2 regions of the Pseudomonas sp. NY15372 genome follow, and region 2 is predicted to be linked to the other one. Evidence: predicted binding sites of a transcription regulator. Region 2 holds the regulator's gene; the other holds the start of a gene.
The links. Region 2 encodes sigma-54, which starts transcription at its own class of promoters, with help from an activator protein. Its sites were predicted from a motif close to ANTGGCATNNANNTTGCTNT; they were not measured.
Positions count from the first base shown of each region.

Region 1: the regulator sigma-54 is predicted to act here: its motif matches at 5,415-5,434, upstream of flgB (flagellar basal body rod protein FlgB).

Region 1 is NZ_JBLUPY010000006.1:5,455-13,368, reverse strand. Features, by position in the region: gene flgH (flagellar basal body L-ring protein FlgH) at 1-385, opposite strand, end outside; gene flgG (flagellar basal-body rod protein FlgG) at 419-1,204, opposite strand; gene flgF (flagellar basal-body rod protein FlgF) at 1,253-1,993, opposite strand; gene ACNFG0_RS06660 (hypothetical protein) at 2,157-2,336, opposite strand; gene flgE (flagellar hook protein FlgE) at 2,451-3,773, opposite strand; gene flgD (flagellar hook assembly protein FlgD) at 3,804-4,502, opposite strand; gene flgC (flagellar basal body rod protein FlgC) at 4,515-4,958, opposite strand; gene flgB (flagellar basal body rod protein FlgB) at 4,961-5,368, opposite strand; gene cheR (protein-glutamate O-methyltransferase CheR) at 5,720-6,547, opposite strand; gene ACNFG0_RS06630 (chemotaxis protein CheV) at 6,599-7,528, opposite strand; gene flgA (flagellar basal body P-ring formation chaperone FlgA) at 7,592-7,914, shown strand, end outside.
Region 2 is NZ_JBLUPY010000004.1:158,051-165,964, reverse strand. Features, by position in the region: gene ACNFG0_RS05275 (KpsF/GutQ family sugar-phosphate isomerase) at 1-500, shown strand, start outside; gene ACNFG0_RS05270 (KdsC family phosphatase) at 515-1,039, shown strand; gene lptC (LPS export ABC transporter periplasmic protein LptC) at 1,048-1,620, shown strand; gene lptA (lipopolysaccharide transport periplasmic protein LptA) at 1,607-2,131, shown strand; gene lptB (LPS export ABC transporter ATP-binding protein) at 2,132-2,857, shown strand; gene ACNFG0_RS05250 (RNA polymerase factor sigma-54) at 3,013-4,506, shown strand; gene hpf (ribosome hibernation-promoting factor, HPF/YfiA family) at 4,584-4,892, shown strand; gene ptsN (PTS IIA-like nitrogen regulatory protein PtsN) at 4,905-5,369, shown strand; gene rapZ (RNase adapter RapZ) at 5,372-6,226, shown strand; gene ACNFG0_RS05230 (HPr family phosphocarrier protein) at 6,249-6,521, shown strand; partial or broken gene ACNFG0_RS05225 (ZIP family metal transporter) at 6,556-6,783, opposite strand; gene pmbA (metalloprotease PmbA) at 7,188-7,914, opposite strand, start outside.

The sequences.
Region 1 (7,914 bases), on a different contig from region 2:
CGCGCTCGCCGCTATAGCCGGCCTCCAGCGACAGGTCACCACCGCCGAACGGATTGTTGGTGTTCGGGGTGGTGCCGAACAGCGAGGTCAGGCCGATGTTGGCGTTGCTGTTCTTCTGGATCTGCGAACCTGCGTTCTTGCTCGCCGAGGTGCGCTCGTTGAGGGTGATGGTGATGATATCGCCCACCCGGAACGCTTTGCGGTCGGTGTACAGGTTCTGCTCGAAACCGGCCTGGTAGATCGAACCGTTGTTGGCCGCCGCAGGCAACGGGGTGCGCGGCAACACCGGCGCGTAGTACGGGTCGTTGGGCTTTGGCGTCGGCGCGACGCAACCGGCCAACAACACCGCGCCCCCGAGGGCGAAGACGGACAACAGACGATTCATGACGCTTACCTCACGGTGTAACGGGCTTGGGGCTTACAGCTGCTGGGTGACGAACGAGAGCATCTGGTCGGCAGTGGAGATGACCTTGGAGTTCATCTCGTAGGCGCGTTGGGTGGTGATCATGTTCACCAGCTCTTCCACGGTGCTGACGTTGGAGTTTTCCAGGGTCTGCTGCAGGGTGGTGCCGAAGCCGTTCAGGCCCGGGGTACCGATCTGCGGCGCACCGCTGGCGGCGGTTTCCAGGAACAGGTTGTTGCCGATGGCCTGCAGGCCGGTCGGGTTGATGAAATCGGCGGTCTGGATGTTGCCGATGATCTGTGCGGCCGGGTTGCCGGCAGTGGTGATCGACACGGTGCCGTCCTGGCCGACGGTGAAGGTCTGGGCATCCGGCGGCACGACGATCGCAGGCTCCAGGGCAAAACCGTTGGCGGTGACGATCTGGCCGTCGGAGTTCAGGTGGAAGGTACCGTCACGGGTATAGGAGACGGTGCCGTCCGGCTGCAGTACCTGGAAGAAGCCGCGACCGTTGACGGCCATGTCCAGCGGGTTCTCGGTGGTCTGCAGGCTGCCTGCGGTGAAGTTCTTCTGGGTGCCGACGATGCGCACACCGGTACCGACCTGCAGGCCCGAAGGCAGCTCGCTGTCCTGGGTCGACTGGGCGCCGGGCTGGCGCTTGATCTGGTACAGAAGGTCCTGGAACTCGGCGCGGTCACGCTTGAAGCCGGTGGTCGAGACGTTGGCCAGGTTGTTGGAGATGACGGTCAGGTTGGTGTCCTGAGCGGACAGGCCGGTCTTAGCGACCCAAAGAGCCGGAAGCATTTAGTGTTCTCCTCGTGCGCCTGTTTTACGGCACCCGTTCAAAAGTGATTAGCCGATTTGCAAAACACGAGCCATGGCTTCATCGCCTTCCTTGGCCGCGTTCATCATCTTGACGTGCAACTCGAATTGGCGGGACAGGGCCAGTACCGAGGTCATTTCCTCGACGGCATTGACGTTGCTCGACTCCAGGAAGCCCGACACCACCTTGACGTTGACGTCGGCATCGGCCGGCTGCCCGCTGGTGGTGTGGATCATGCCGTCCAGGCCCTTGGTCAGGCCCTTGGTGTCCGGGTTGACCAGCTTGATGCGATCGACCTCGGCCATCACTCGCGGGTCTTCGCCCATGGCACGAATACTGATGGTGCCGTCTTCGCCGATCTCCACCTTCTGCTCCGGCGGAATCGCGATCGGGCCGCCATTGCCGATCACCGGCATGCCATTGCCGGCGCGCAATACGCCGAGGGCGTCAATGTTCAGGCTGCCCGTGCGCACGTAGGCTTCGCTGCCGTCAGGTGCCTGCACGGCGATGAAGCCGTCACCACTGACCGCCACGTCCAGCTCGCGCCCGGTTTCCACCAAGGCACCGGCGGTAAAGTCTGTAGCCGGGCGTTCGGTCATGGCAAAGGCACGCGCCGGAAAGCTGTCACCGAATACCGGCATCGAGCGCGCCTGCTCCAGGTCACGCTGGAAACCGTTGGTGGAAACGTTCGCCAGGTTGTTGGCATGGGCCCGCTGGGCCAGCGCGTTCTGGCTGGCACCGGTCATGGCCACGTAAAGCATCTTGTCCACAGTCTCTCCTTCTGCGCGCACCCTTGCCGCGCGCTTGCTTAGTAGGAATAAGCAAATATCGAACCAACGTTGCCAAGCCAGTGATTACGGGGGCTGTAGCGCCTGGCTCGACCTTGACCGTCAGTTTGTCGGCGAATCTTTGCCGACAGCGGCAAGGCACTGCTCAGTAGTCACGGCAACCGGCATTGTTGTATGGGCCGGCGTGACGCACCCAGCCTTCGCCCGGGTTATTGGCCGAGCACATGAAGCGACCGGTGGCCAGACTTTGCCATTGGTAGAAAGGCGCGGGGGCAGCGAACAGCGGCAGGGACAGGCACAAACCAAGCAGGAGTAGTTTTTTCATGGGCAAGGGCGCCTCGATAGCGAGCCCCCGGCGGCCAATCGCGGGACAAGCCCGCCCCCACAGAACATGGGAGCGGGCCCCGCTATCGGGCCACAAGAGAGACCCGCCCAATCATCAGGTCATCTGGATGATGGTCTGCATGATGGTGCTTTCAGTGGAGATGGTCTTGGCATTGGCCTGGTAGTTGCTCTGGGCCTTGATCAGGTTGACCAACTCGCCAGTGAGGTCGACGTTGGAGTCTTCCAGCGCACCGCCCGCGATCTGGCCCAGGGTACCGGTGCCAGGCTCGCCGATGACCGGCACGCCCGAGGCGTAGGACTCCTTCCAGGCGGTGCCACCCACTGGCGTGAGGCCCTGCAGGTTGGCGAAGTTGGCCACCACCACCTGACCGATCACTTTGTCTTGGCCATTGGTGAAGTTGGCGAACAGGTTGCCGCTCGGGTCCACGGTCAGGCCGGTGAGCTCACCGGTGGCATAGCCATCCTGGCTCTTGGCGGTGGTCGCGGAGGCTGCGTTGTACTGGGTGGTCGCCAGCATGTCCAGGGTCACGCCGCCCGTGCGCGCGGTAGCACCGTTGCCGACCCAGTCACCCGCCGCGTTCTTTTCCGCCGGCACCCAGCCATTGAGGGTGAAGGTCTTGTCATCGCCAATGTCCAGGCCACCGGGCACGGCACCCGAGGCCATGGCAGCGGTGTCCAGAGTTCCGTCGGACTTGAACGGCAGTTTGTTGACCAGCGGCGTATCAAGGCTTGGATCAGTCGGATTACGACCGTCGATGGTGGTGTACATGGTCCACGAGTTGGTGCCCGCGTCCTTGATGAAATACTGGTTCAGCTGGTGCGCATTGCCCTGGCTGTCGAATACGTCGGTGTTGAAGGTGTAGTTGTAGCTGTTGACATTGGTTGGATCGAACGGCGTCACGCTCGGCGTCGAGGCGCTGGAATTGAGGTTGACGGTTTCGGAAATACGACCGGTCGGGTTCGGCGAGAGGTTCGAGGTGTCGATCTGCAGGTTGGTCAACACACCCTGAACGATCTTACCGTCGGCATCGACCGCATAGCCCTGCAGGTTGGCGCCCGAGGCGTTGACGATGTAGCCGTCCTTGTCGCTGTAGAAAGCGCCAGCACGGGTGTAGATCTTCGAGCCATTGTCGCTCAGGGCGAAGAAGCCGTTGCCGTCGATGGCAAGGTCCAGGGCCTGGCCAGTGCCGTTGATATTGCCCGGGGTGAACATCTGCGATACCGCAGCGGTCTTCACACCGCTACCGACCGTGGTCTTGCCGGCGCTGGTGCCACGGATGGACGCCGAGTACTGGTCGGCGAATTCGGCACGGGAGGACTTGAAGCCCGTGGTGGCCACGTTGGCGATGTTGTTGCCGGTAACGTTCAGAGCCTTGTTCGCCGCGTAGAGCCCGCTCAGGCCAATATTGAAAGACATTTACTTGCTCCTTCTGCCGATTGCGCGGCGTTAGATTCCGATGGTAGTTACTTTGGAGATGCCGACCTTGCCGATGCCAGCAAGGTTGAGCATCATCTCGCCGCCGTTCTGGAAGCTGACACTGTTCACCGTCGCCGGCAGCAGCGTGGCGAGCGTCACGCTCTTGCCATCAACCGTGGTGCTGGCGGCGAAGGTGTAGTTGCCCGGGTCGACTTTCTCGCCCTTGTCGTTGGTGCCATCCCAGATGAAGTCGGCGGTACCGGCTTTCTGCGCACCCAGCTCGATGGTCTTGACCACGTTGCCGTCCTTGTCCTTGATGGTGACCTTGCCTTCGGTGATGTTCTGCGGCAGCACCACCTGGCCGGTGAAGCTCTTGGTGGTGTCGACCACCGCCTTATCGTTCTGCACGATCACCGAACGGCCGACCAGGGACGACGCTTGCAGCGCCTGGGAAGAGCCCATGCCGCTGAGGATGCCGTTGACCGACTGGTTCAACGTCTGGATACCTTCGAGGCTACTGAACTGCGCCAGCTGGGCGACGAATTCGCCGTTCTCCTGAGGGTCCAGCGGGTTCTGGTTCTTCATCTGAGTGACCAGCAGCTGCAGGAACGCATCCTTGCCCAGCGCACTGCCGGCAGTGCCGGTACTGCTGTCGGTCTTGGTGTCTTTCTTCTGCAGCGAAGTCAGGTAGGCGCTGCCGACATCAGTGGTGGAATTGGTCGTGGTCATGTCGATGTCCTATCACTGACCCAGGGTCAGGACCTTCTGCATCATGGTCTTGGCGGTGTTCATCAGCTCGGCGTTGGTCTGAAACGCGCGACTGGCGGAAATCATGTCGGCCATCTCCTCCACCACATTGACGTTCGGGTAGTAGACATAGCCGTCCTTGTTCGCCGCCGGGTGGTTGGGCTCATAGCGCGCCTCGAGGTTGCTCTGGTCCTCGACGATACCCATCACCTGCACGCCCTGCCCCGCCTCGCCCTGGTCCTGGAACAGCGACTGTCCGGCGCCGTCCTGGGCCTGCTGGAAGGTGGTGGCGAACACCGGATGGCGTGCGCGGTAGGTCTGGTCGATGCTCGAGGAAACGGTCTCGGCGTTGGCGATGTTCGAGGCGACGGTATTGAGGCGGGTGTTCTGCGCACTCATGCCGCTACCGGCAATGTTGAAGACACTGGCAAGGGACATGGTCACTCTCCGCGCAGGGCCGAAATCAGCCCTTTGAATTTACTGTTGAGCAGGGTGAAGCTGGCCTGGAAGCCGATAGCGTTTTCCGCGTAGTTCGATTGCTCCATCTGCGCGTCGACGGTGTTCTGGTCGATCGACGGCTGCATCGGCGTGCGGTACTTGAGGGTGTCGTCGCCCATGGCCAGGCCCTGGGCTTCAATGTGCCGGGTATTGGTACGGTCCAGGGCGATGCGGCCGTTCTGCTGTTTTTCGGCCTCGGCGGCGAGCACCGACGAGAAGTCCATGTCACGCGCCTTGTAGTTGGGCGTGTCGGCGTTGGCGATGTTGTTGGCCAGCACCTCGGCGCGCTGGGCGCGGAAGCTCAATGCCTGCTCATGGATGCCGAGCGCCTTGTCGAAGCTGATGCTCATGTCGGGGAAACCTTCGAAGGTTGACCGGAAGAATCGTGAGCAGGCTAGAGCAAGGTTTGTGCCAAGCGGCAGAGGCCCAGTAAAACCGGGGGTTGGGGCGTGGGCGGCAAAGCCGGATGCCAGAAAAGCGGCAATGGATTACCGCTTGGCGTCAGCAAAGCGGCAATGACCAATAACGAACGGGGGCCGCCTTGCGGCCCTTTCGCGGCACAAGGCCGCTCCTACAGGGTCACGCAAACCTTGCCAATGGCGAGTGCTCTGGAGCGGGCTTGTCCCGCGATGGGCTGCATAGCAGCCCCCATGAAATGGCCCAAACGGCTTAACTGACCGGTATTAGGCTTGCCCTTTCGTTCATTTGGCCTGGTAGATGATCCCCGGGCTGCACTGGACCATCTGGTAGTGGTCCGGCAACCCGTTGAGCGCCTCGGACGCGCCGAGGAACAGGTAGCCACCGGGCTTGAGGGTGCTGTGGATGCGCAGCAGGATGTCTTTCTTGACCTGGGCCGAGAAGTAGATCAGCACGTTGCGGCAGAACACGATGTCGAACTTGCCCAGCGCCGCATAGCTGTCGAGCAGGTTGAAGGAGCGGAACTCCACCCGACTGCGGATCGGTGCCTTGACCGCCCAGCGGCCCGGCCCCTTGGTATCGAAGTAGCGTTGCAGACGCTCCTGGGACAGGCCGCGGCCGATGGCCAGGCTGTCATATTCGCCGGTCTTGCAGTTGGTCAGCATCGACCCGGACAAGTCGGTGGCGACGATCTGCGCGCCCATCTTCAATTGCCCCAGGTTGCTGCGCTCGAACTCGTCGATGGCCATGGAGATCGAGTACGGCTCCTGCCCCGAAGAGCAGGCCGCCGACCAGATACGCAGGCGCTGGCCCGGGTTGTTCTTGATGAACTCCGGGATGACCTTGTTCTTGAGCACCTCGAAGGGGTAGGTATCGCGGAACCACAGGGTCTCGTTGGTCGTCATGGCGTCGACCACCTGCTCGCGCAAACCGCCCCGTGGCTGGCTCTGGATACGCTGCACCAATTCGCCCAGCGACTTGATGCCCTGCTGCTCCATCAGCTTGTTGAGACGGCTGGAGACCAGGTATTGCTTATTCTCGCCCAGCAAGATGCCACAGGCTTTCTCCAGGAAGACCCGGAACTGTTCGAAATCCAAATTACCCGTAGACAATGCTGCCGCCTCTTTCCAATCACTGGTGCCGGGGGCAGGCCCCCGGCGGTTTCAATGCGTCGCCTTGATCCGGTCGACCACCCGCTGGGCCAGGTCGTCCGGCTTGAACTTGGCCAGGAAGTCGTCGGCGCCGACCTTCTTGACCATCGCCTGGTTGAAGACGCCGGACAGCGAAGTATGCAGCACGATGTGCAACTTTTGCATGCGTGGATCGCTGCGAATCTCCGCGGTCAGGGTATAGCCGTCCATCTCCGGCATTTCAATGTCGGAGATCATCATCAGGAACTCCTCGTCCGGGCGCTTGCCCTCTTCCACCAGCTTGTGCAGGTAGTCCAGGGCCTGGCGGCCGTCGTTGAGCGCCACCACCTCGACCCCCACGGCCTGCAGGCAACGGCTGACCTGCTTGCGCGCCACAGACGAATCGTCGACCGTAAGCACCCGCAGCATCACCGCTTTATCCTGCACCTCGGCATCGATCACCCCGGCCGAAATCACCTCGGAGGCCGGCGATACCTCGGCCAGCACCTTTTCTACGTCGACGATCTCCACCATGCGGTTGTCCACACGAGTGACCGCCGTCAGGTAATGGTCGCGGCCGGTACCCTTGGGTGGCGGGTGGATCTCTTCCCAGTTCATGTTGACGATGCGTTCGACCGAATGCACCAGAAAGCCCTGGGTCTTGGTGTTGTACTCGGTGATGATCACGAAGCTGTTGCGTGTTTCTTCCCGCAGGCCGGGCAACCCGGTCGCCATCGACAGGTCGAGAATGGGAATGGTCGCCCCGCGGATGTTAGCCACACCACGCACCACCGGGTGGGACTTGGGCATCACGGTCAGCTCCGGGCACTGCAGCACTTCCCGCACCTTGAACACGTTGATGCCATAGAGCTGTTCGCCATTGAGGCGAAACAGCAACAGCTCCAGGCGATTCTGCCCCACCAGTTGCGTACGCTGGTTGACCGAATCCATGACTCCAGCCATGCCAGACTCCTCTAGTTTTCGCCTATGCACCGAATCGGCACGGGCTTTGCTTTTTTGAGCGCCATGTATATGAAAACGACATTTTTCCGACGTCTGACGCGCCTGCTGGGCGGCTCGCTGGCCGTGATCTGCCTGCTGGCCCCCGGCAACCGGGCGCTGGCCGATGCGGTTACCTTGCCTGAACAGCTTATCGGCGTCACCCAAGGGTTTCTTGAATTCACCGTGGAAGACTACCTGGCCACCAGCCAGACGCCGGGCCGCTACGAGATCCAGGTCAACCCCCTTGACCCGCGCCTGCGCATGCCGGCATGCAGCCAGCAGTTGGACGCTTCGCTGGAAAGCCCGGCGCAACCACTGGGCCGGGTCACGGTGCGGGTGCGCTGCGC
Region 2 (7,914 bases):
CCGCGGCCCTGGTCCTGGGCGACGCCCTGGCCATCGCGCTGCTCGAGGCTCGCGGCTTCACCGCCGAGGACTTTGCCTTCTCCCACCCGGGCGGTGCCCTGGGCCGTCGCTTGCTGCTGAAGGTGGAAAACGTCATGCACACCGGCGAGGCGCTGCCGATCGTGCAGCGTGGCACTCTGCTCAAGGACGCCCTGGTAGAGATGTCGCGCAAGAGCCTGGTGGGCATGACCGTGGTCCTGGAAGCCGACGGCCGCCTGGCCGGGGTGTTCACCGACGGCGACCTGCGCCGCGCCCTGGAACGCAACATCGACGTGCACAAGACCATCATCGACCAGGTGATGACCGTGCACGGCAAGACCGCCCGCGCCGAGATGCTCGCCGCCGAGGCCCTGCGCATCATGGAAGACAACAAGATCAACGCACTGGTGGTGGTCGACCAGAACGACCGCCCGACCGGCGCCTTGAACATGCATGACCTGCTGCGCGCAGGCGTGATGTGATGGAGGACAACACGATGAACCCGGATCTGCTGCAACGCGGCAAAGCCATCAAGCTGGCGGTCTTCGACGTCGACGGCGTGCTCACCGATGGGCGCCTGTACTTCCTCGAGGACGGCAGCGAGTTCAAGACCTTCAACACCCTCGACGGCCATGGCATCAAGATGCTCATGGCTTCGGGCGTGACCACCGCTATCATCAGCGGGCGCAAGACGCCGGTGGTCGAGCGCCGGGCCCGCAACCTCGGCATCCCACACCTGTTCCAGGGCCGCGAGGACAAACTTGTGGTGCTCGACGGCCTGCTCGCCGAACTGGGCCTAAGCTATGAACAGGTCGCCTACCTGGGCGACGACCTGCCCGACCTGCCGGTGATCCGTCGCGTAGGCCTGGGCATGGCAGTGGCCAGCGCCGCACCGTTCGTTCGCCAGCACGCCCATGGTGTGACCCAGGCCCGCGGCGGCGAAGGCGCAGCCCGAGAGTTCTGTGAATTGATCATGCAGGCCCAGGGCAACCTGGACGCTGCCAACGCCAACTACCTCTAAGGCCGCACATGTTCAGCAAGAAAGCCCGAAATATCGTGCTGCTCGGTGCGATCGCCGCACTGCTGGTGGCGGTCGGCTACTGGAACATCAGCCCCGAGAGCTTCCTCGACAAGCCCGTGGCCCAGGTCGACGAAAGCGCCATCGACTACTACGCGATCAACGCCCACAGCGTGCAGTTCATGCCGGACGGCAAGATGCAGTACGAGATGACCGCCGACAAGGTCGAGCACCTAAAGGCCAGCGAAGTCTCCCTGCTGACCAAGCCCGACCTGCACTTGTACCGCGGTACCCAGTACCCATGGCACGTGCAGAGCGAGCGCGCCGAGGTCAACCCGGACGGCACCGAGGTCGAACTCATCGAGAAGGTCCGCGTGGCCCGCACCGATGAAAAGCAGCGCGAAATGATCGTCACCACGTCCCGCATGACCGTGTTCCCGCAGAAGCAATATGCGCAGACCGAGCAAGCCGTTAGAATCGACGGCGCCGGTGGGACCACTACGGGCAAAGGAATGAAAGCGTATTTGAAAGACGGCAGGATGGACCTGCTGTCCAACGTAAGAGGACAGTATGAGGCTCGTTAAAACCCTCCCCTTTTTGCTCAGCCTGAGCGCGGCACTGGGAAGCGCGAGCGCCTTGGCCCTGCCCAACGATCGTGACCAGCCTATCCGCATCCAGGCCGACAACGCTCACCTGGACGACAAGCAAGGCGTAGCCACCTATACCGGCGACGTGATCATCACCCAGGGCTCGATGATGATCAAAGGCAACACCGTGACCATCACCCGCGCCGCCTCCGGCGATATCGACGTGGTCACCTCGGTGGGCAACCTGGCGTATTTCGAGCAGCAGCAGAGCACCGCCAAGCCCGACAAGATGAAAGGCTGGGCCGTGACCATCCAGTACCAGGCGCAGAAGGACATGGTGATCCTCACCGACCGCGCCAAGGTCGAGAACGAAGGCAACACCACCGAAGGCGAGAAGATCGTCTACAACACCAAGACCCAGGTGGCCACCGCCGGTCGTGGTGGCAATGTGACCTCGCCGCGTCAGCGCATCGACATGGTGATTCAGCCGAAGAAGAAGGCCGAGTAAATGGCAACCCTCAAAGCCCAGCACCTGGCCAAGAGCTACAAGGGCCGCCAGGTCGTCCGCGACGTCAGCCTGTCGATCGACAGCGGCCAGATCGTCGGCCTGCTCGGCCCCAATGGCGCCGGCAAGACCACCTGCTTCTACATGATCGTCGGCCTGGTCCGCGCCGACCAGGGCCGCGTGCTGATCGACAACCTGGATGTCAGCCACCAGCCCATGCATGGCCGCGCCCGCGCCGGCATCGGCTATCTGCCCCAGGAAGCCTCGATCTTCCGCAAGCTGTCGGTGGCCGACAACATCATGGCCATCCTCGAGACCCGCAAGGACCTCGACCGCGACGGCCGCCGCAAGGAGCTGGAAAGCCTGCTGCAGGAGTTCCATATCAGCCACATCCGTGACAACCTCGGCATGAGCCTCTCCGGTGGCGAACGCCGCCGCGTCGAGATCGCACGGGCCCTGGCCACCGCGCCGAAGTTCATCCTGCTGGACGAACCCTTCGCCGGTGTCGACCCGATTTCCGTGGGCGATATCAAGCAGATCATCCATCACCTCAAGGCCAAGGGTATCGGTGTACTGATCACCGACCACAACGTCCGCGAGACGCTCGATATCTGCGAGACCGCCTACATCGTCAACGATGGACAACTGATCGCCGAAGGCGATGCCGAGACGATCCTGGCCAACGACCTGGTCAAGGAAGTCTACCTGGGCCACGAGTTCCGACTCTGAGCCCGGAGTCTGCCTGGGCACTGCTGCAAATGTTGCAGTGCTCTAGGCAAACGCTACAATTTCAGGCATATAACTTGCTTAAAATTGGCGCCCCGGCGCCCTTCGTGTAGTGGATGGCGCATGCGCGCCGGCGAACAAGGTATTAAGCCCCAGCCATGAAACCATCGCTCGTCCTAAAAATGGGCCAGCAACTGACGATGACACCGCAGTTGCAACAGGCCATCCGTCTGCTCCAGCTCTCCACCCTGGACCTCCAACAGGAAATTCAGGAAGCGCTGGAATCCAATCCGATGCTCGAACGTCAGGAAGACGGCGACGACTTCGACAACAGCGACCCCATGGCCGACAACGCCGAGAGCAAGCCCGTCGCCGAAGCCCAGGACAACAGTTTCCAGGAAAGCACGGCCAACGCCGAAACCCTGGAAGAAGGCGAATGGAACGAACGCATCCCCAACGAACTGCCCGTGGACACGGCCTGGGAAGACATCTACCAGACCAGTGCCAGCAGCCTGCCGGCCAGCGATGACGACGAGTGGGACTTCACCACCCGCACCTCCACCGGCGAGAGCCTGCAGAGCCACCTGCTGTGGCAGTTGAACCTGGCACCGATGTCCGACACCGACCGGCTCATCGCCGTGACCTTGATCGACAGCATCAACGGCCAGGGTTATCTGGAGGACAGCCTCGAGGAGATCTGCGCAGGCTTCGACCCCGAGCTGGATATCGAACTGGATGAAGTGGAGGCCGTACTGCACCGCATCCAGCAGTTCGAGCCCGCCGGCATCGGTGCACGCAACCTCGGCGAATGCCTGTTGCTGCAACTGCGCCAGTTGCCAGCCAACACGCCGTGGATGGCCGAGGCCCAGCGCCTGGTCACCGATTTCATCGACCTGCTCGGCAGCCGCGACTACAGCCAGCTGATGCGCCGCATGAAGCTCAAGGAAGATGAACTGCGCCAGGTCATCGAACTGGTACAGAGCCTCAACCCGCGCCCAGGCTCGCAGATCGAGTCCAGCGAGCCGGAGTACGTGGTGCCGGATGTCATCGTGCGCAAGGACAACGACCGCTGGTTGGTGGAACTCAACCAAGAAGCGATCCCCCGCCTGCGGGTCAACCCGCAATACGCAGGTTTCGTCCGCCGCGCCGACACCAGCGCCGACAACACGTTCATGCGCAACCAGTTGCAGGAGGCGCGCTGGTTCATCAAGAGCCTGCAGAGCCGCAACGAAACGCTGATGAAGGTCGCCACGCAAATCGTCGAACACCAACGCGGCTTCCTCGATCAGGGCGACGAGGCGATGAAGCCGCTGGTACTGCATGACATCGCCGAAGCGGTGGGCATGCACGAGTCGACCATTTCCCGGGTCACCACGCAGAAATACATGCACACCCCGCGTGGCATCTACGAATTGAAATACTTTTTCTCGAGCCATGTGAGCACCTCCGAAGGCGGTGAATGCTCGTCTACGGCGATCCGCGCGATCATCAAGAAACTGGTTGCAGCGGAAAATCAGAAAAAGCCATTGAGTGACAGCAAGATCGCTGGTTTACTGGAGGCACAAGGCATCCAGGTAGCCCGTCGCACCGTCGCCAAGTACCGCGAGTCCCTCGGCATCGCACCGTCGAGCGAGCGCAAGCGACTGATGTAGCCCCTGGCTGTGCCATAGCGTTTCAGTGGCAGGTGCAATACCTGCCCTTTATGCACGGGCAACAAAGGAGAAGCTGTATGCAAGTCAACATCAGTGGACAGCATGTAGAAGTCACCCAACCACTGCGTGAGTACGTACTCGAGAAGCTCGCCCGGGTGGAAGGACATTTCGACAAGATCACCAACGTCACGGTGATCATGAAAGTCGAGAAACTGCAGCAGAAGGTCGAGGCCACGCTCCAGATTCCCGGCGGAGAAGTGGTTGCCAACGCCGAACACCAAGACATGTATGCAGCGATCGACGCCCTGGCTGACAAGCTCGACCGCCAACTGAAAAAACATAAGGAAAAACAGCAAAGCCTGCTGCAAGGTGCAGCCGCCCGCTGATCCCTCTCATCCATGATCCGACTTGAAACCATCCTGACCCCCGGCCGTTCCCTCGTGAACGTGCCGGGCGGCAGTAAGAAGCGCGCCCTGGAAAAGGTCGCCAACCTGATCGCCGAGCAAATTCCCGAACTGGAGATGCAAGACGTCTTCGATAAACTGATTGCCCGCGAGAAACTGGGTTCCACCGGCTTCGGCAATGGCATCGCCATTCCCCACTGCCGGCTCGAAGGCTGCACGGCCCCCGTCAGCGCCCTGCTGCACCTGGATGCTCCTATCGACTACGACGCCATCGATGGCGCGCCCGTGGACCTGCTGTTCGTCCTGCTGGTGCCGGAAGCTGCCACCGATGCGCACCTTGAACTGCTGCGCCAGATCGCCAGCATGCTCGATCGCAAGGAGGTTCGCGATCGCCTGCGTGCCGCCGACAGCAGCGAGGCCCTGTACCAGGTAGTCCTGGACGCACAGAACGAGCACTGAACATGCGCCTGATCATCGTCAGCGGCCGGTCCGGCTCCGGCAAAAGTACCGCCCTCGATGTCCTGGAAGACAACGGCTATTACTGCATCGACAACCTGCCCGCCGGGTTGTTGCCGCAACTGGCCGAAAACGCACTGATCAACACCGAGCTGTTGCAACCGAAGGTGGCCGTTTCCATCGACGCACGCAACCTGCCCAGCCACCTGAGCCGCTTCCCCGACCTGCTCGAAGATGCCAGGAGCCGGCATATCCAATGCGACGTGCTGTACCTGGACGCCGACGAGGAGACGCTGCTCAAGCGTTTCTCCGAGACCCGCCGGCGCCACCCGCTGACCAACGCCAACCGCTCCCTGGCAGAAGCGATCCGCGTCGAGAGCGAGCTACTCGGCCCGATCTCCGACCTGGCCGACCTGAAGATCGACACCACCAACCTGAACCTCTATCAGCTGCGAGACTCGATCAAGCTGCGCCTGCTCAACCAGCCTGAGCCCGGCACCGCCTTCCTGGTCGAGTCCTTCGGGTTCAAGCGTGGCATGCCCGTGGACGCCGACCTGGTGTTCGACGTACGCTGCCTGCCCAACCCGTACTGGAAGCCGGAACTGCGTGAGCATTCCGGGTTGGACCAGCCAGTGATCGACTACCTTGCCACCCAGCCGGACGTCGAGGAGATGTTCCAGGACATTTCCAGCTACCTGCTCAAATGGCTGCCCCGCTTCGCTGCCAGCAACCGTGCGTATGTCACCATCGCCATCGGCTGCACCGGCGGGCACCACCGCTCCGTGTACCTGACCGAGCGCTTGGGCCAGTTGCTGCAACAATCCCTGAAAAACGTCCAGGTCCGCCACCGCGACCTCTAGCCCACAGGATATCCGCCCCACGATGCCCGCCCGCGAAATCACCATCATCAACAAGCTTGGCCTGCATGCCCGGGCGGCGGCCAAGTTCGTCGGCGTGGCCGGCCGCTTCCCCTGCCAGGTCAGGGTCGGGCGCGCGCCGGACAAGCTGGTGGATGGCAAGAGCATCATGGCGGTGATGATGCTGGCGGCGGGCAAGGGCACCTCGGTGCACCTGCATACCGAGGGCGAGCAGGACAACGAAGCCATGGAAGCACTGGTCGAGTTGATCAACAATTACTTCGATGAAGGTGAGTAACCCACTGAAGTCGTAATCCTTGTGGATCTGCAACTCAAGACATCGCCGTATCCAGCACCATCATCAAACAGAACCCGATGCACAGCCCCAGGCCGGCTAACCGGTGATGCCCATTGCTACGCGACTCCGGGATGATCTCCTGGGTCACTACCAGCAACATCGCCCCCGCCGCACACGCTAGGCCGAGCGGTAGCAGCAATTGGGCAACGTTCACCAGCCAGGCACAGATCACCGCTGCCAGAGGCTCTACCAGCCCCGAAGCCGTCGCTTTTGCCCCGAAAAATATCCGAACTGGGAGCAACATGGTTTTATTGCACGCTGGGAAAGACCGACAAATGACAATTGGCCGAAAAGCACAATGTTCGAGGTAGGCGTTTTTTCCGAAAACAACAGCTTGATCAAAACAGTCGGGACAACCCCCGACTTTCACTGCCCGATCCCTGTGAGCATCTACCACAGCTATAAGCATATGAAATATTATATTGGCGTGCGTGCGTTCAACATGGTCTCCCCGGGCGATAAAAGCCTTCCGGCGAAGCACCTGATCTCGCGGCTGCCCTCTATGAATTGCTAAAACGCCCTATCCTCTCTACGGCATAATGCTTGTTGTTTCGAACTACGGCGACAATGTCGCCGCATGTCGAAACAACAGCCCGCAGACAAGGCTCAGCTCCCCGCAACCGTCATCCGCTCGATCAGCACCGAGCCGCTGTGGATATTGCTACGGGTTTCGATATCGCTGCCAATCGCCACGATCTGCTGGAACATGTCCTTCATGTTGCCGGCGATCGTCACTTCCTGGACAGGGAACTGGATCTCGCCGTTCTCCACCCAAAAGCCCGCCGCGCCGCGGGAGTAATCACCGGTCACCATGTTCAGGCCATGCCCCATCAATTCGGTCACCAGCAGGCCACGCCCCATACGGCGGATCAAGGCTGCCTGGTCTTCGACCCCGTGGGTGACGAAGAGGTTATGCACACCACCGGCGTTGGCGGTGCTCGGCAGGCCCAACTTGCGACCCGAATAGGTACCCAGCAGGTAGGAAACCAGCTCGCCCTTGTCGACGAACGGCTTGGCATAGGTGGCCAGGCCATCGCCATCGAAGGCGGCACTGCCCAAGGCGCGCGGCAGGTGCGGGCGCTCGTCGAGGGTCAGCCAGGTGGGGAACAGGCGTTGGCCGATGGCACCGTCAAGGAACGATGACTTGCGGTACAGGTTGCCGCCGGAGATCGCCGACAGGAAGCTGCCGAACAGGCCACCGGCCAGTTCGGCAGAGAACAGCACCGGCACTTCGCAGGTCGGCACCGGGCGCGCCCCAAGGCGGCTGGCCGCGCGCTGTGCAGCCCGCTGACCGATGCTGCGCGGGTCGGCCAGCAGGTTGCCCTGGCGATTG